DNA from 2 places in the Paraburkholderia sprentiae WSM5005 genome. Region 1 is predicted to be linked to the other one. Evidence: predicted binding sites of a transcription regulator. Region 1 holds the regulator's gene; the other holds the start of a gene.
The links. Region 1 encodes HrcA, which represses chaperone genes, less so after heat shock. Its sites were predicted from a motif close to TTAGCACTCNNNNNNNNNGAGTGCTAA; they were not measured.
Positions count from the first base shown of each region.

Region 2: groES (co-chaperone GroES) is a predicted target of HrcA. The motif match lies at 1,650-1,676, and genes of this name have one in related genera.

Region 1 is NZ_CP017561.2:484,332-493,885, forward strand. It holds gene glnE (bifunctional [glutamate--ammonia ligase]-adenylyl-L-tyrosine phosphorylase/[glutamate--ammonia-ligase] adenylyltransferase) at 1-902, shown strand, start outside; gene recN (DNA repair protein RecN) at 1,009-2,676, opposite strand; gene BJG93_RS02270 (NAD kinase) at 2,744-3,646, opposite strand; gene hrcA (heat-inducible transcriptional repressor HrcA) at 3,857-4,876, shown strand; gene hemH (ferrochelatase) at 5,053-6,123, shown strand; gene BJG93_RS02285 (RNA-binding S4 domain-containing protein) at 6,132-6,539, shown strand; gene BJG93_RS02290 (hypothetical protein) at 6,511-6,672, opposite strand; gene grpE (nucleotide exchange factor GrpE) at 7,045-7,632, shown strand; gene dnaK (molecular chaperone DnaK) at 7,952-9,554, shown strand, end outside.
Region 2 is NZ_CP017561.2:587,444-596,997, reverse strand. It holds gene groL (chaperonin GroEL) at 1-1,235, opposite strand, end outside; gene groES (co-chaperone GroES) at 1,289-1,579, opposite strand; gene BJG93_RS02770 (hypothetical protein) at 1,994-2,380, opposite strand; gene BJG93_RS02765 (hypothetical protein) at 2,662-3,273, shown strand; gene BJG93_RS02760 (hypothetical protein) at 3,357-4,520, shown strand; gene BJG93_RS02755 (polysaccharide biosynthesis tyrosine autokinase) at 4,572-6,815, opposite strand; gene BJG93_RS02750 (polysaccharide biosynthesis/export family protein) at 6,865-8,004, opposite strand; gene BJG93_RS02745 (undecaprenyl-phosphate glucose phosphotransferase) at 8,045-9,430, opposite strand; gene BJG93_RS02740 (sugar phosphate nucleotidyltransferase) at 9,483-9,554, opposite strand, start outside.

The DNA of each region.
Region 1 (9,554 bases):
GCAAGCTGTCCGTCGAGCACGTCAGCGACCGGCTGTCCGAACTCGCCGACGCGGTGCTCGACGTGACGATCGAAGCCGTGTGGAAGCAATTGGCCAAACGTCACCGCGACGTGCCGCGCTTCGCGGTGATCGCTTACGGCAAGCTCGGCGGCAAGGAGCTCGGCTACGCGTCGGACCTCGACCTGATCTTTCTGTACGACGATCCCGACGATGCCGCTGCCGACGTCTACGCCACCTACACGCGGCGCCTGATCACGTGGCTGACCACCGCGACCGGCGCCGGCACGCTGTTCGACGTCGATCTGCGGCTGCGGCCCAACGGCGAGTCGGGCCTGCTCGTCACCGACCTCGACGCGTTTCGCCGCTACCAGCTGCGCGAGGGCGACGCGGCCAACACCGCGTGGGTGTGGGAGCATCAGGCGCTCACTCGTGCGCGTTACTGCGCGGGCGATCCGGAGATCGGCGCGAAGTTCGAGGCGATCCGCGAACAGGTGCTGACGACCCCGCGCGAAGCGCCACCGCTCGCGAAGGAGATCGTCGAGATGCGCGCGCGTGTCGAGGCGGGACACCCGAACCATACGCCGGCGCTGTTCGATCTGAAGCACGACCGCGGCGGCATGGTCGATATCGAGTTCACGGTGCAGTACTGGGTGCTGCTGCACGCGGCGCGCGATCCCGAGCTGATCCGTAATACCGGCAATATCGCGCTGTTGCGCGAGGTGTCGCGTTTCGGGCTGATGAGCGAGGCGGAAGCGGAGACGGTCGGCGCCGCGTATCGGCGCTATCGCAAGCTGCAGCACACGCTGCGGCTCGATGGGATGGAGAAGGCGCGGGTCGATCCGGCGCTGGTGAAGACCGAACGCGAGGCGGTGCTGGCGTTGTGGAACAGAGTGTTCGGCTGATGGCGCTGACACGCTTCATGCAGCGCATCGGGCGCGGCCGGGATCGTTATGACGTCCCGGCCAACCCGACACACGCCGTATGCGACGGCCTACGCACCGCGCAAATTCATGCGGCCAGCATTTCCTTCGCGTGTTTGCGCGTGGTCGCCGTGATTTCGAGACCGCCGAGCATCCGCGCGACCTCCTCGATGCGGCTCGCCTTGTCGAGCGAGGTCACGCTGCTGAGCGTGCCGCCCTTGCCGTTGCCGGTCTTCGCGACCTGGAAATGATGATCGCCGCGCGCGGCGACCTGCGGCAGATGGGTCACACACAGTACCTGGCGCGCCTCGCCGAGCTGATGCAATAGCCGCCCGACCACCTCTGCCACGCCGCCGCCGATGCCGGTATCCACTTCGTCGAAGATCAGCGTCGGTGTCGGGCTGGCCGCGCTCGCGATCACCGCGAGCGCGAGACTGATACGCGCGAGTTCGCCGCCCGACGCGACCTTCGCGAGCGGCCGCAGCGGCACGCCGGCATGACCGGCGACGCGGAACTCGATCTGCTCTAGCCCGTGCGCGCCCCCTTCAGGCAGCGGCACCAGCGCGACTTCGAAGCTGCCGCCTTTCATCGACAGTTCCTGCATGCCGGTCGTGACCGCCTCGCCGAGCGCCTTGCCTGCCTTGACGCGTGCCTTCGAGAGTTTTTTCGCCTCGGCGACGAACACTTCCTTCGCTTGTGCCTCGGCGGCGCGTAGGCCGTCGAGATCGGCGGCCGCGTCGAGCGCGGCCAATTGCTGGCGCCGCGCCGCGTGTTCTTCCGGCAGCATCGCCGGTTGCAGGCGGAATTTGCGCGCGGCCGAGTGCAGCGCGTCGAGGCGTTTTTCGACCTGCGCGAGCCGCTGCGGATCGAGCTCGAGTTTCTGCGCGTAGTGGCTCAGCGAATACGCGGCTTCCTGCAACTGGATTTCGGCCGGTTCCAGCGCGGCGAGCACGTCGTTCAGCGCCGGGTCGATGTCCGCGAGGTCGCGCACCTTCGACACGATCGAGCCGAGTTGCGTGATCATCGCGTCGTCCGATTCGGACAGCGCGCCGAGCGCGCCCTGCACGCCGTCGATCAGATTCGCGGAATGCGACAGCCGCCGGTGCTCGGTGTTGACCTCTTCCCATTCGCCGGGCTGCGGCGCGAGCTTGTCCAGCTCGGTGAGCTGCCACGCGAGCCGCTCGCGCTCGAGTTGCAGCTCGCGATCGCGCGTCTGCGCGTGCTCGACCGCCTGCGCCTTGTCGCGCCACGAGCGCCACGCGCGCGTGACGGCGGCGGCCATCTCGGACAGGCCCGCGTGCGTGTCGAACAGTTCGCGCTGCGCGTCCGGGCGCATCAGCAACTGGTGCGCGTGCTGGCCGTGAATGTCGACGAGCATTTCACCGAGCTCGCGTAGCTGCGTGAGCGTGGCCGCCGTGCCGTTGATGAACGCGCGCGAGCGGCCGTTCGCGTCGACCACCCGCCGCAGCATCACGGTGCCGCCGTGCAGGCCGTCGTCGGCCGCGCCGAGCGCCTGCGCGTCGAGCCATTGATCGACCTGCGCGTGCGTTTCGAACTCCGCGGTAATGTCGGCGCGACTTTCACCGGTGCGCACGACGCTCGCCTCGGCGCGCGCGCCTAGCGCGAGCGCGAGCGCGTCGATCAGAATCGATTTGCCGGCGCCGGTTTCGCCCGAGAAAACGGTAAAGCCGCTGTCGAATTCGAGGTCGAGCGCGGCGACGATGACGAAGTCGCGTATCGAGAGATGGCGAAGCATGGGAGTCTTCGGGTGAGCTTGGGATTCGGGTGTCGGCCGCGGCGGTGTGCGCAATTCAGAGCGCCGCTTACGGTCTCGGGTCTTCTTCGTGCGACGGGTACTCGTGCCAGTGCAGCTTCTTGCGCAGCGTCGCGTAATAGCTATAGCCGACCGGATGCAGCATCGGCACCGTGTGGCGCGAACGGCGCACCTCGATCGTGTCGCCGAGCTCCAGCGACGTGAACGACTGCATGTCGAAATTGACGTTCACCTCGCGCCCGGAAACGATCTGGATGCTGACCTTCGATTCGTCCGGCAACACGATCGGCCGGTTCGACAGCGCGTGCGGCGCGATCGGCACGAGCACGATGCCTTGCAGTTGCGGATGCAGGATCGGCCCCTGCGACGACAGCGCGTACGCGGTCGAGCCGGTCGGCGTCGCGACGATCAGGCCGTCCGAGCGCTGGTTGTACATGAAGCGGCCGTCGACCGACACGCGCAGCTCCGCCATACCCGAGAAGCCGCTACGGTTGACCACCACGTCGTTGAACGCGAGCGCGTGGTAGATCGCCGTGCCGTCGCGCACGATGCGCGCTTCGAGCAGCACGCGCTCCTCGCGCTCGAAATTGCCGGACAGCATTTGCGGCACGATCTCGCGCATGTCGGAGATCGGGATGTCCGTGATGAAGCCGAGCCGTCCGTGGTTGATGCCGATCAAGGGCGTGCGATACGGCGCCAGCTGGCGGCCGATGCCGAGCATCGTGCCGTCGCCGCCGAGCACCACGGCGACGTCGGCACGCGCGCCGATCTCGGCGGGACGCAGCGCCGGATAGTCGGTCACGCCGATCTCGGCGGCCGTGTCGGCTTCGAACACGACTTCGAGGCCGAGCTTCGCGATGCACGCGGCGAGCGCGGTCAGCGGCTCGGCGATGCCTGGCGTATTGCTGCGCCCGACGAGCGCGACGGTCTTGAACTGGCTGGTCACTTGCATGCCGGCATTACACCATAGGTAGGGCCTGAAAAGAACCGCCGACCAACCCGGCTGTGGTCCTGCGCACGCAGGGTGTCAGCGCATGTCGCGATTGTCGTTAGAATGGTGAAGACCTGATGACATGCGAGCTGGCCGACGGCGGCGCATTCGCTGGGGGCGGACGCCGCGGGCGCTCGCGGCTGCGGTGCCATTGAGCTAAAATTTTTCGTCATGCTAGATCCTCGCGCACAAACCCTCCTCAAAACGCTGATTGAGCGCTACATCGCCGAAGGTCAGCCGGTCGGTTCGCGCACGCTGTCACGTTATTCGGGCCTCGAACTGAGCCCGGCCACGATCCGCAACGTGATGTCGGACCTCGAGGATCTCGGGCTCGTGATCAGTCCGCATACCTCGGCGGGACGCATTCCGACGCCGCGCGGCTATCGTCTGTTCGTCGACACGATGCTGACGGTCGAATCCGCCGCCGACGAAGAGGCGGTGATGCGCACCGTCAAGACCACGCTGCAAGTGGGCGAACCGCAGAAGATCGTCGCCGCGGCGGCGAGCGTGCTGTCCAACCTGTCGCAGTTCGCCGGCGTTGTGCTCACGCCGCGTCGCAGCCATGTGTTCAAGCAGATCGAATTCATGCGCCTGTCGGACCAACGCATTCTGCTGATCATCGTGACGCCCGAAGGCGACGTGCAAAACCGCATCCTCGCCACCCAGCGCGACTTTTCGCCTTCGCAACTGGTTGAAGCCTCCAATTACATCAACGCGCACTTCGCGGGCCTGTCGTTCGACGAAGTGCGCCGGCGCCTGCGCGAGGAAATCGACGAGCTGCGCGGCGACATGACCTCGCTGATGCACGCGGCCGTCACCGCAAGCACCGACGAATCCGACACCGGTGAGACCGTGCTGATTTCTGGCGAGCGCAATCTGCTCGAAGTTGCCGATCTTTCGTCCGACATGGCGCGCCTGCGCAAGCTGTTCGATGTGTTCGACCAGAAGACCAGCCTCCTTCAGTTGCTCGACGTGTCGAGTCATGCGGCGGGCGTGCAGATTTTCATCGGCGGCGAATCGAATCTGGTGCCGATCGAGGAAATGAGCGTCGTTACCGCGCCGTACGAGGTGAACGGCAAGATCGTCGGCACGCTCGGCGTGATCGGGCCGACCCGCATGGCCTACAACCGCGTGATTCCGATCGTCGACATCACCGCGCGGCTGCTGTCCATCACGCTCAGCCAGCAATAGTCCCCTGCTTCGCGGAGCCGTCATCGCAACCCGTGCCGGCCATGATGCGCGAACGCGCGGCGTCTGCCAATCGTCCGAACGGCCAGGGATGTCTGGCGGCGCCGGGCAGAACCCGCGCCGCTATAATGAATCTCCACTGATCGACTCGCCGCGTGAAGCGGTGATTTCTGTTGCCTATGCGCTTCGACCTCGAGCGGCCTTCCCAGAACGCCACGTCGCATCGCGTCGCGGTCTTGCTGATCAATCTCGGCACGCCCGACGCGCCGACGCCGCGTGCGGTCCGCCGCTACCTCGCGCAGTTCCTGTCCGATCCGCGCGTGGTCGAAATCCCGGCGCTGCTGTGGCAGCTGATTCTGCGTCTGTTGATTCTGCCGTTTCGCGGCCGCAGCTCCGCGAAAAAGTACGCGGCGGTCTGGATGCCCGAGGGCTCGCCGCTACGTGTCCATACCGAGAAGCAGCTGGAGGGTTTGCACCACCTGCTGCAACTGAACGACTACACGGTGCTGGTCGACTACGCGATGCGCTACGGCACCCCCGGCATTCCGGCAATGCTCAATCAACTAAAGCTCGCGGGTGCCGAGCGCGTGTTGCTGGTGCCGATGTATCCGCAATATTCCGCATCGACCACCGCGACCGCTTTCGACGAAGCATTTTCCGCGCTCAAGCGCATGCGCAATCAGCCGGAAATCCGCACGGTGCGCCAGTACGCCGATCACCCGGCATATATCGCGGCGCTCGCCGCGCAGGTGCGTCACTACTGGCATCAGCACGGCCGCCCCGACTTCCCGGCGGGCGACAAACTCGTGCTCAGTTTCCACGGCGTACCCAAGCGCACCCTCGATCTGGGCGATCCGTACCACGAGCAATGCCAGCAGACCGGTGCGCTGCTGACGCAGGCGCTCGAGCTGACGCCGGTCGAATGCCGCATCACGTTCCAGTCGCGCTTCGGCAAGGCCGAATGGCTGCAGCCCTACACAGCGCCGACGCTGAAGGAACTCGGCGCGGCAGGCGTGCGGCGTGCTGACGTGTTTTGCCCGGGTTTCACCGCCGACTGCCTCGAAACGATCGAGGAAATCGGCATGGAAGTGCGCGACGAATTTCTGCGGGCGGGTGGCAAGGAGTTTCACCGGATCGCCTGTCTGAACGCGTCGCAGCCGTGGGTTGCCGCGCTCGGCGAAATCGTCGCGCAGCATCTGCAGGGTTGGCCGGTGCAGGCGATGCCGGTGCCGCACGCGACAGGAGCTTGAATACGCAGATGAACTACCACATTGCAACCGAACCGGGCTCGAAACTGCGCATCGACAAATGGCTGTGGGCCGCGCGCTTTTTCAAGACGCGTTCGCTGGCCGCGGAGGCGGTCGAGAAGGGGCGGGTGCGCATCGGCGGCGCGACGGTGAAGCCGGCGAAGGACGTGCGCGTCGGCGATCTGGTCGACATCGAGATCGAGCGGTATGTGTGGCAGGTGGAGGTGCTGGGCGTCTGCGATGTACGCGGTCCGGCGAGCGTCGCGCAGACGCTTTATGTGGAAACCGCGCAGAGCAAGGCGAAGCGGCAGGTCGAACAGGAGCGGCGCAAGGTCTATCACGAGCCGGCCGCCGCACTGCACGGGCGGCCGACCAAACGCGACCGGCGCACTATCGACAGATTTTCAGGTGGGGATTGAAAAACTGCTCCATGGTGGCGTGCACGCCGCCGTATTCGGTGGTGTGGTCGTTGACTGCACCGGACATGCAGATGGTCGTGGTGCCCGCGATCAGTACCAATGCGACCACCCCGATGGCAAAGGTCAGTTTCACGGTACTCCCTTGGGAAGGTGGTAGGCCGGGACAGGCTATCGGAAGGACTCTCAGGCGACGGTAAGGCTTACGTCAGATTAGGGTTAACGTGGCGTTGACCGGTCCATGATTGGAGAATAGGTCAGTTGCAGGCCGCACTCAATCCCTATCTGATTCCGCCGCGTTAATGCTTGTTACGGCGCATTTCGCCGGCACGTCGGCGGTGCGAAAAAACCCACGGAGCCGCTTGAAACGGCTTTTTCAGGCCCCATCTGGGGACAGGTCTGGCGGCTCGGCGCGAAGACGCACGACGCGATTTAGCAAGCACACATCGCCGCGTGTCGGAACGGCTTTCGCCGCCTTTGGCTTTTACCTTTAACGACTTTCAGCGACATGGAAAACACGCAAGAGAACCCGACGAGCCAGAATCCCACGCCCGCCGACGAAGCCGCGCGCCAGGCCGCCGAGGCCGCCGAGGCCGCCGCTCAACAGCAGGACCCCGGCGCGCCCGCTGAACCGGCCCAGGGTGCCGACGAGCAGGCGCTGGCCGACGCTCAGGCGAAGATCGCCGAACTGCAGGAAAGCTTCCTGCGCGCGAAGGCCGAAACCGAAAACGTGCGTCGTCGCGCTCAGGAAGACGTCGCCAAGGCGCACAAGTTTGCGATCGAGAGCTTCGCCGAGCATCTGCTGCCAGTGGTCGACAGTCTCGAGGCGGCCGTTGCCCACTCATCCGACGACCTGCAGAAGGTCCGCGAAGGCGTCGAGCTCACGCTGCGTCAGTTGAGCGGCGCGCTCGAGAAGGGCCGCGTCGTGGCCATCAATCCGGTCGGCGAAAAGTTCGACCCGCATCGCCATCAGGCTATTTCGATGGTGCCGGCCGACCAGGAGCCGAATACCGTCGTCGCGGTGCTGCAAAAGGGCTTCGTGATCGCGGATCGCGTGCTGCGTCCCGCGCTCGTCACCGTCGCGGCGCCGAAGTAAGCACGGCGACGTGCGCTTCGGGCGTGCGCGGCCGAAGCGTCCGCATCCTCGCTTCGTGTCGCAAAAGATCCCGTCGATTCAGGCACTTGCTGCGGGGCGCGCCGGAGCGCCGCGCAGGCTGACGGAGCGGACTCGGACCGAAGAGTCACGAAGCCGTCGCGCGATTGAAAAAATTAAAGACCGCATCGCAAAAGAGGTCTTGAAAACGATGTTGCCGCACTTATTTTGAGTGCAGGTATGAATTGAGAGCGGATCGTCCCGCCGCCAGTTGGGCCAACCGGGCGCTTTCCGCAGCGATCAAAGTCAGGAGATTTACAAAATGGGCAAAATTATCGGCATCGACCTCGGCACGACCAACTCGTGCGTGGCGATCATGGAAGGCAATTCGGTCAAGGTCATCGAGAACTCGGAAGGCGCGCGCACCACGCCGTCGATCATCGCTTACATGGAAGACAGCGAGATCCTGGTTGGCGCGCCGGCCAAGCGTCAGTCGGTCACGAACCCGAAGAACACGCTGTTCGCGGTCAAGCGCCTGATCGGCCGCCGCTTCGAAGAGAAAGAAGTGCAGAAGGACATCGGCCTGATGCCCTACAAGATCATCAAGGCCGACAACGGTGACGCATGGGTCGAAGTGCGCGACCAGAAACTCGCGCCGCCGCAAATCTCCGCCGAAGTGCTGCGCAAGATGAAGAAGACCGCTGAGGACTACCTCGGCGAGACCGTCACGGAAGCCGTGATCACGGTGCCGGCGTACTTCAACGACAGCCAGCGTCAGGCGACCAAGGACGCTGGCCGCATCGCCGGTCTGGAAGTCAAGCGGATCATCAACGAACCGACCGCCGCGGCTCTGGCCTTTGGTCTGGACAAGGCTGAAAAGGGCGACCGCAAGATCGCGGTGTACGACCTGGGCGGCGGTACGTTCGACGTGTCGATCATCGAAATCGCGGATGTCGACGGTGAAATGCAGTTCGAAGTGCTGTCCACGAACGGCGATACGTTCCTTGGCGGGGAAGACTTCGACCAGCGCATCATCGACTACATCATCGGCGAGTTCAAGAAGGAGCAGGGCGTCGATCTGTCGAAAGACGTGCTCGCGCTGCAGCGCCTGAAGGAATCGGCTGAAAAGGCCAAGATCGAGCTGTCGTCGAGCCAGCAGACCGAAATCAACCTGCCGTACATCACGGCGGACGCATCGGGTCCGAAGCACCTGAACCTGAAGATCACGCGCGCCAAGCTGGAAGCGCTGGTCGAAGACCTGATCGAACGCACCATCGAGCCGTGCCGCGTCGCGATCAAGGACGCGGGCGTGAAGGTCGGCGAAGTCGACGACGTGATCCTGGTCGGCGGTATGACCCGTATGCCGAAGGTGCAGGAAAAGGTGAAGGAATTCTTCGGCAAGGATCCGCGCCGTGACGTGAACCCGGACGAAGCCGTGGCCGTTGGTGCCGCGATCCAGGGCCAGGTTCTGTCGGGCGACCGCAAGGACGTTCTGCTGCTCGACGTGACCCCGCTGTCGCTCGGCATCGAAACGCTCGGCGGCGTGATGACGAAGATGATCAACAAGAACACGACCATCCCGACCAAGCACGCGCAGGTCTACTCGACGGCTGACGACAACCAGAGCGCCGTGACGATCAAGGTGTTCCAGGGCGAACGCGAAATGGCAGCGGGCAACAAGCTGCTCGGCGAGTTCAACCTCGAAGGCATTCCGCCCGCACCGCGCGGCGTGCCGCAGATCGAAGTGAGCTTCGACATCGACGCGAACGGCATTCTGCACGTCGGCGCGAAGGACAAGGCGACCGGCAAGGAAAACCGCATCACGATCAAGGCGAACTCGGGTCTGTCCGAAGCCGAAATCGAGAAGATGGTGAAGGATGCCGAAGCGAACGCGGAAGAAGATCACAAGCTGCGTGAGCTGGCCG
Region 2 (9,554 bases), 100 kb from region 1:
ACGATGCCTTCTTCCACAGCCGCGCGCGTTGCGTGCAGTGCGTCTTCGACACGTGCCTTCTTTTCCTTCATTTCGACTTCGGTCGCAGCACCGACCTTGATCACCGCAACACCGCCTGCCAGCTTGGCAACGCGCTCTTGCAGCTTTTCACGGTCGTAGTCCGAGGTCGCTTCTTCGATCTGCTTGCGCACTTGCTTGACGCGAGCTTCGATGTTCGCCGCTTCGCCAGCGCCGTCGATGATCGTGGTGTTTTCCTTGCCCACTTCGATGCGCTTCGCCTGGCCCAGTTCGGCCAGCGTTGCCTTCTCGAGCGTGAGGCCGGTTTCTTCAGCGATGACCTGACCGCCGGTCAGGATCGCGATGTCTTCCAGCATCGCCTTACGACGATCGCCGAAGCCCGGCGCCTTGACGGCAACGGTCTTCAGGATGCCGCGGATGTTGTTGACGACCAGCGTTGCGAGCGCTTCGCCTTCGACGTCTTCAGCGATGATCAGCAGCGGACGGCCAGCCTTCGCGACTTGCTCGAGTACCGGCAGCAGATCACGGATGTTCGACACCTTCTTGTCGTGCAGCAGCACGAACGGGTTTTCGAGCACGGCGACTTGCTTGTCCGGGTTGTTGATGAAGTACGGCGACAGGTATCCGCGGTCGAATTGCATACCTTCGACAACGTCCAGCTCGTCTTGCAGCGACTTGCCGTCTTCGACGGTGATCACGCCTTCCTTGCCGACCTTGTCCATTGCTTCAGCGATGCGCTCGCCGATCGACGTATCGCTGTTCGCCGAGATCGCGCCAACCTGGGCGATTTCCTTGTTGGTCGTGCACGGCTTGCTGATCTTGCGCAGTTCTTCGATTGCGGCTGTAACAGCCTTGTCGATACCGCGCTTCAGGTCCATCGGGTTCATGCCCGATGCGACGTACTTCATGCCTTCGCGGACGATAGATTGCGCGAGAACCGTAGCGGTCGTCGTGCCGTCGCCTGCGTTGTCGCTGGTCTTGGAAGCGACTTCCTTGACCATTTGCGCGCCCATGTTCTGGAGCTTGTCTTTCAGTTCGATCTCTTTAGCGACCGACACACCGTCCTTGGTGACCGTCGGGCCGCCGAAGCTGCGCTCGAGGACCACGTTGCGGCCCTTCGGACCCAGCGTGACCTTCACGGCGTTGGCGAGAATGTTCACGCCTTCGACCATCTTGGCACGGGCGGAATCACCGAATACGACGTCTTTAGCTGCCATCTTCTAACTCCTTGAATACTTTGGATATAACCGGGGAAGTAGCGACTTCGTGCTTACTTCTGCACCACGGCCATGATGTCTTCCTCGCGCATCACGAGCAGTTCGTTGCCGTCGACCTTGACGGTCTGGCCTGCGTACTTGCCGAACAGGACGCGGTCGCCGACCTTCACGTCGAGCGCAATGGCTGCACCCTTGTCGTCGCGCTTGCCCGGGCCGACTGCGAGGATTTCGCCCTGATCCGGCTTTTCCGCGGCGGCTTCGGGAATCACGATGCCCGACGCAGTCTTGGTTTCCTGATCCAGACGCTTGACGATCACGCGATCATGCAAAGGACGAAGGTTCATACATACTCCTCTCTGATTGAGACTGAAGAACGCTGAGAAAACCCGGCTGGCGAGCCAACCGGAGATGTTGTTAGCACTCTCGTGCAGCGAGTGCTAATTATATGGACGGGCAGTGACAAATTCAAGAAGTGGGGAACAACGGAATTGCGGGCCGGGGTTTGCCGCGACGGGGATGGCGCGCGCGCCGCGATGCAGTCGTGGGCGCCCGCGGCGATCACAGCAAAATCAATCACTTGCGCCGAGATCCGACGATTCGCGCCGCGCTGCGAACGGGCGATATGGCAGCCAAAGGTCAGCCGTGCGCCGCAATCCGCGTCGACGGATCTTCGATCCCCAGGGAAAACCCTCGCCTAATTGAGCATAAGGTGGCGAGGTCAAACGATCCGCGACAGCGACCAGCTCGTCTCGTTCAACTCATTTGCGCGCAGGCGAGCGCAACGCATTACCCGCCATCCATTTGAGCCGCTCGCAATTGATCTTGATGCGCGCCGCGAATTCCTGCGGATCGCGCTCACGCAGCGCGTTCATCTGGCTATTGGTCTTGTCGGCGCGCTGCCAGCCGGCGTCCCAACGCTGATCGAAATCGGCCGCCCCGGTCAGCACCTTTCGCAGCCGCTCCTTGTAGGCGCCGATGCGCGCGGGCGACACGCCGCAGAACGCCTGCGCGAAACTCGCGCGCTCGCCCGCCGCTTGCGCGCTCATGTCGGCGTCGCTCGCGCCGCTCGCGAGCGGCGCGAGCGACAGCATCGACAGACACAGCGCTGCGCAAAGCGGCCGATAGCAATACGATAGGTTCTTCATCTTCGACTCCTGACGATCCTTCGTGGCGACCAGGGATTGTCCCGATCTGCAACGCCGCCTCGCTGATTGTGTCCTGATTGCACTGCACGATGGCGTTTTCGCGCGCTATCGGATGCATCGCGTGGTCAAGCCGCGGTGCTACGCTCGTCGAAGCAACATTCGCGACGTGCCCGTCCGGGGGCGAACGACCAGCTCGAACCCGACGCGCAACAAGCACAAAACCAAAGCACGACACGAAACCAAACACAAAAAGGCGAGACATCGCTGCGGGAGTGACTGCGATGGCATTTAGAACATATACCGTACTGACGCTGTTGGTGACGAGCACTGCCGCATTCGCGTGGCGCCCTGTCACCTATCCGATTCGAAGTCAGAGCCCTTACGAGCGCAGCATCGACAACGCCATGTGCTACGCCGAGGCGAACCGGGCGACCGGGGTCAACATGGCCCACGAGCCGCAGGTTCCGCCGCGTCAGCCGCCCGCGGCTAAGGGTGCGTCGACCGGCGTACCGTCGAGGCCGCCGCTTCCACCCAGTTCGTTCTCAGCCACGCCGCTGCCATGGAGCGCGAGCGCGCCCGAAGCCGCGAGCGCGCCGATGGCGGGCGCGCAAGCGCCTGCCGGCGCATCGTCGGTGAAAGCCGAGACCGAAGCCGCGGCCGGCGCCAGCGCGCCGGGCGCGCCGGCCACCGCGGCGGCGAATGCATCGGCGGCGGCAACCGGCACCAGCGCGAGCGCGGCGCCCGGCGCGTCGGATGGGGCGACCGCTTCGATGCAGGCCAACGCGGCATCGAACGTGAAGCTGCCGCCGCTGCCCGCACCCGAGCCGCCGATGACGCGTTATTGGGCCGCCTACGGCGCGTGCATGCAGGCTCGCGGTTACGTCGTCCAGTAGTCCGGCCGACGCCGCTTGCGAGCGTCGTTGCATTGATTCTCTTTGATGGCGCCGGCCTTCGGCGCCAGTGGAGCGATACGGCCATGCCGCGCGACACGACCTCCGATCAGCCATTCTTCCATCACTGCGCGTGCTGCGGCGTGCCGCTGTCGGACCGCTTTTCGCCGTGTCCCGCGTGCCACGGGCTGCCGATCGATTCGTTCGATACGGCCGACAAGCACGGCGAGCGCGGCGACCGCTCCGCACGCACCCGAGCGCTGAGCGCAGCGCGCACGCAGCTCGAACCGCTGCCAGCGGCCGCGAGTTTGTCCGTGCAGCGTTCGTCACGACACTCCGCGCAAACCAGGATGAGCCCCTACGATCTGATCGACGAAGCGACATTCGGGCCGCATGGCCGTCGACGGCGGCACCCGCTCGCGCTGGCCGCGGTCGCGCTCGCGACGCTCGGCGCGATGTATGTCGGCTTCGTTCTTTTGCACGACGACAATGCGAGCGTCGACACGCCGGTGACGGTCTTCGGCACCGTGCACTCCGAGCATCCGGCGCAAGTTCCCGCGCAGAATGTTGCGCAGAATGCGGCGCCGTCCGTTGCCGTGGCGCCGAAGCCTGCCGCGCCGAAGCCCGCGTCGATCGTCGCGCAACCGCCGCGTGCCGTTGTCGTCGCGCGGCAGCAAGCCGGGCCGGCGCACACCGCCCCGGTCGCGCCACCGGCACCACCCGTCGTTGCGACCGGGCCGACCCTAGCGCCGACGACGGCATCGAGCGCGGCCATCTCCGCGCCCAGACCGCGCGGCACGGCAGTCGCATCGATCAACGCGGGCACCCACACCAGCATCGACACGACGCCCGCCCCGCTCACGCAAGCCGACAAGCTCCGCGCCGACGCCGAGCGGAATCTGAGAGCCGCGCGCGGCTATCTGCAACGAGGCAATCTATCGGCGACCAAGGCGCGCCTCGCCGCCGCAATCACCGCACAGCCCGACAATCGCGACGCGCGCCGCATGCGCGCCCAGGTCGGCACGCTAGAGCAGCAACGAGACGCGTTGCTGAGTCTCGCGCGAGGCTGCAGCAACGTCGGACATTGGGAGTGCGCGTCGCACAACGCCAACGAAGCGTTGCGGATCGATTGGAGCAGCAAAGCCGCGCAGCGGCTCGTCGCGCTCGCGTCGCACGAGTCGGCTTGGCAAACCATGCAACCGTCGGCGCAGGAGTCGCGCGAACTGCGCGCTCTGCTGGGTCATCACTAAGCACTGAGGTTTCGCGGTATCTCGCGCGACGGCGGCGCGCGGGCAGCCGTGTCAGCCGGCGATGCTGTCGTAGCCGTAATAGCCGCCCTGGTACCCCGAGCCGAGGAACGCCGCTTCTTGCGGCACGTCGGTGAGCAGCACGCCGCGCAGGCCGACGCCGCCGTTACGCAGCCGTTTGGTGGTTTCGATGATCTCGTGCAGCGGCTGACGCCCATGCCGCACGACGAGCAGCGTCGTCGCCGCGTATCGGCCGATCAGCGTCGAGTCCGTCACGGCGAGCACCGGCGGCGTGTCGATGATCACGACGTCGTATTGCGGCTTCAGCACCTCCAGCATCGCTTCGAAGCGTCTGCTCATTAGCAGCTCGGCCGGGTGCGTGGGCAGCGTGCCTTTCGCGAGCACGTCGAGACCGGGCAGCACGTCGCGCTGGATCATCGCGTCCAGATCGCCGCCGCACAGCACGTCGGACAGTCCGGGCCGATGGCTGACGCCGAAATGAGAATGCACGTCGCCGCGCCGCATGTCGCCGTCGATGATCAGCACGCGCTTGTTCGCCGACGCGACCAGCGTCGCCAGATTCACCGACAGGAACGACTTGCCCGCATCGGGCCGCGAGCCGGTGATCATCACGACGTTGTTGGCCGCGTGATCGAGCGACAGTTGCAGCGAGGTGCGCAGGTTGCGCACGCCTTCCACCGCGATATCTTCGGGCGCCTGCTGCGCGAGCACATGCTGACCAAGCTGGCGCAGCGACACCTTTTCCTGCAGGCGCAATTGCGTCCGGCTGCGCGGCACCACCGCGAAAACCGGCACGCCGAGCATCCCCTCGAGTTCGTCCGGGCGCTCCACGCCGCCGCGCATCGCACGTCGCAGGAAGATCAGCAGCAAGCCGAGCGCGAGGCCGCCGCCAAGCGAGATCAAGATCACGAGCATGCGCCTGGGCCGCACCGGATCGTCGGGCGTTTCGGCGAAGTCCACCACTCGCACGCCGCCTACCTGTCCGGCTTGCGTCACCCGCAGTCGCTGCACGCTGTTGAGCAGGTTCGTGTACAGCTCGGTGTTCACGTGCACGTCGCGCTGCAGACGCAGCGCCGTCTGTTCGGTGTCGGGCATCGTCGAGACGCTGCGGTTCATCGTGCTCTGCGCGCCCTGTAACGCGGCGATCTGCGCATCGAGTGCGGCTACCATCGGATGGTTCGGCGTGAAATGCTGCAACATGTCCGCGCGCTGCTGCTGCAAACCCAGCAGCTTGGTCTTGTTGTCGACGATCTGTTGCAGCAGCAGTTTGCTTTCCTCGCCGAGATCGACGGCGCCATGCGTATTGCGGAACTTGCCGTAGCGCTCTTCCGCATCGTCGAGCGCCTTGCGCGCGTCGGGCAGTTGTTGCTCGAGAAACGCGAGCGTGTGGTCGGACTCGGTCGAGCGGCTCGCGAGGTCCTGCCGCACGAACTGGCGCGCGACGTTGTTGACGATCGCCGCGGTGAGCGCCGGGTCGGCGCCTTCGAGGCTCACGCGGATCACGCCGGAGTCCTGCGCCGTTTCCTGCACGACCATCGTGTTCGCCAAACGCTCCACCGTGCCGAGCGTCGACGCGCGCGTCAGCTCGAAACGCGAGCCGGGCGCGCCGACCAGTGTGTCGACGTGCAGCGTGATCGGGCCGACGGCGGTATCCGTGTGCACGGTCTCGCCGACGCGCCCCGACAGAATCGCGCTGCCGTGCGGATCGCGCAGCATGTAGGTGTTGCCGGCGCCCGCGACCAGCGTGAAGGTCTCGCCATACCAGTCCTTCGACGTGTCGAAGCGCGACACCGAAATGCTCTCGTTGCCCCACGCGAACCCGCGCAGGTTGACGAACGACGGCAGCCGGAACCACCAGTGCCCGTTCACGAGTCCCGCGATCCTGCTACCGATCACCGGCAGATAACGCGGTTTCGCCGTGATGTCGAGATGCAGCACGCGAACCGCTTCCTCGGTGGCGAGACGAGACTTCAGGAGCTCGATCTGCGCCGCGGTCGACGGCTTCGAATCGTATCTGCCGGGAAGCGGCGACGCCGCATCCCGGCCGTTCGCATTGACGTTCGCCGCGTTCGCCGTCCTGTCCTCGACGTGAAACAGCACGTCCGAGCGATAGACCGGCGGCGCGAGGAACGCGTACGCGCAACCGAGCGCGAGCGCGATCAGCGTCACCGTCAGGAGGGTGCGCCAACCGCGCACGATCGTGCGCACGTAGTCTGACAGATGCAACTGCCCCGGTTCGTACACGCCGGCGTAGCGGCTTTCATAGTTGATTGCCATGTTTTCACCCAACAAGGCCTGCCGGTTCAGATAGCGCCTCACGCGTGCATTACTTCGACACGACGACTCCCGTCACTGCCGCGTTGATCGCCGGCAACAGCAGGTTCAGCACACGGTTGAAGCGAACGAGACCGCCCTGGCCGACGTACACGATGTCCTTCGGCTGCAGCTCGAACTGGTTCGCGAGCAGCATCGCCACCGGCGAAGTCGCATCGAGGTGATAGATCTGCGGCGAGTCGCTGGTCGAATTGCGGATCACGAACAGCTGCTGCCCCGAGGCCGTATTCGAGTCGAAGCTGCCGCCGTCGGAGATCGCCTGCGACAGCGTCAGCGAGCCGTTGCGCAACGGCAGCACCGTGGCCGGCTTGTTGACTTCGCCCATCACGTAGACGCCGCTGTCTTCGCGCGCGTTCACGCGCACGGTATCGCCCGGCTGCAGATAGATATCCGACGGATTGCGGCCGCGCTTGACGAGGTCGTCGATGTTCAGCCTATAGGTCGTGCCGTCGCGGATCAGATCGACCCGGCTGCGATCCGCGGTCGTGGTGAAGCCGCCGCTCAGGCCGATCGCGTTCGTCAGCGACATCGGAATATCGTTGATCGATTGCGTGCCCGGTGTGCGCACTTCGCCGTCGATATACACCGTCGCGTTACGGAACGACGCGACGCGCACCGTCACCTCGGGCTTCTGATAGACCTTGCTCAGCCGCGAATGCAGCTCACGCTGGATCGTCGCGGCGTCCTTGCCGGCGACGTGCAGGTTGCCCGCGTACGGAAACTGGATGTCGCCGTTCTCGTCGATCAGGAAACCGGGAATTGCATCGGAAGGGCGCGAGGTCGTCGGCGGTTGTCCCAGCGCGGCCGCGAGTTCCGGGTGATCCCACACGACGATCTGCAGCACGTCTCCGGGGCCGACCCTGTAGACGGCCGGCTTGCCGAACAGACCCGACGTCGTCGGCGGCAACGCCGAGGCAGTCTGGTCGGCATTCATCTTCTTCAGCAGTTCCAGATTGATATCGGTGATCGGAATCTGCTTCTGCTGCGAGGCTTCGGTACTGAATTCGCCACCCGTGTCCTGAATCGCGGCCGGCGTGATCATCCGTTGCCCCGGTACGATCTGGCATCCGGAAAGCAATGCTGCGCACGCGAAAACCACAAGACTTCCTGTGCGAAAACCAAGTGAGCTCATGATCTTTACTCCTTCGCCCCGAGGCGTTGTTATCGACTTTCTAGTAAGCGTTTCGATGCACCAGTCCGGCGACAATCGTCGCGCCGATGATCCGCATGTCGAGTGCGAACGACCAGTGACCCAGGTAGTACAGGTCATGTTCGACGCGGCGCTCCATCTTCTCGATGCGGTCGGTTTCGCCACGGAAGCCGTTGATCTGCGCCCAGCCCGTGATTCCCGGTTTGATCCGGTAGCGATTGATATAGCCCGCGACCACCTTCTGATAGAGGTCGTCGTGCTCGAGCGCATGGGGACGCGGTCCTACGACCGACATGTCGCCACGCAACACGTTGAAAAATTGCGGCAGCTCGTCGAGGCTGGTGCGACGCAGGAATGCGCCCACCCTCGTCACGCGCTTGTCGTCGCGCGTCGCCTGGCTCAGGGTACCCTTCGCTTCGGTATGCACGCGCATCGAGCGGAACTTGTAGATCGTGAACACGCGGCCGTCCGCGCCCTTGCGCTTCTGTTTGAACAGCACCGGTCCGCGCGAGGACAGCTTGACCGCGATCGCGATGCCAAGCAGCAGCGGCGCGAGGGCAAGGAGCGCGGCGGCCGCGAACAGCCGGTCGAAAATGTCTTTCTTCAGCATCGCGTTGGCCGACAGCGGCGACGCGACCAGATTGATCGCCGGCATGCCGAGCAGATCGACCACGCCACTGCCTTCGAACAGCGCATGGCTGCGCACGTCCGGCATGAAGCGGATGTTCACGAGGTCGTCGCGGAACTCGTCGATCAGCGCGCAGATCAGCGGCTCTTCGGACAGCGACAGCATCAGCCATAGCTCGTGTACGTCGTTGGTGCGGATGTAGTCGGCCAGCAGATCGACGCGATCGAACACCGGCACGCGCGGATTCGTCACGCCGGTGTCGTCCGGGCGCGTGTTGTAGACGGCGGTCGCGCGAAAGCCCGCGCTCGGCGCCGACTCGATGCGGCGCAGTATCGCATCGCACTGCGCACCGCTGCCGACGATCGCGACCTGATGCAGGTTCATGCCCGCGCCGCGCGCCCGCGCGAGCACCGCGTGGGTGATCAGCCGGTTCGCGATCAGCAGACCGCCCGTCGTCGCGGTCCAGTACGAGAACCACAAGCGCGACACGATGTCGATGCGATGCAGCGAGTACATCAGCACGAGCGCGCAGGCCTGCACGATCAGCCACGCGAGCGACACCTGACCGGCGAGCCCGAGTTTCGAGCGGCCGCGCCACGAGTCATAGACGCCGAAAGCGGGGAAGATCGCGAGTGCGAACGCCGCCGAAAACATCACCAGCGCCCAGTAGAAGCCCGACTGGCCGAGATAGTCGAAGCGGATGCGCGACGCGACGGTCGCACCCGTCAATACCAAAGCGACATCGAAAATCCGCGCGAGCAGATCCTGAAACTTGCGCATTTTACTTACCTCGTTCTGCCGTTCCTGTTCGCAAATGGGGTGCATGGGTTGCCTAGGGGCAGCGGCCGTAGTTGTCGTTGAACCTGACGATGTCGTCTTCGCCGAGATAGGTGCCCGACTGGAT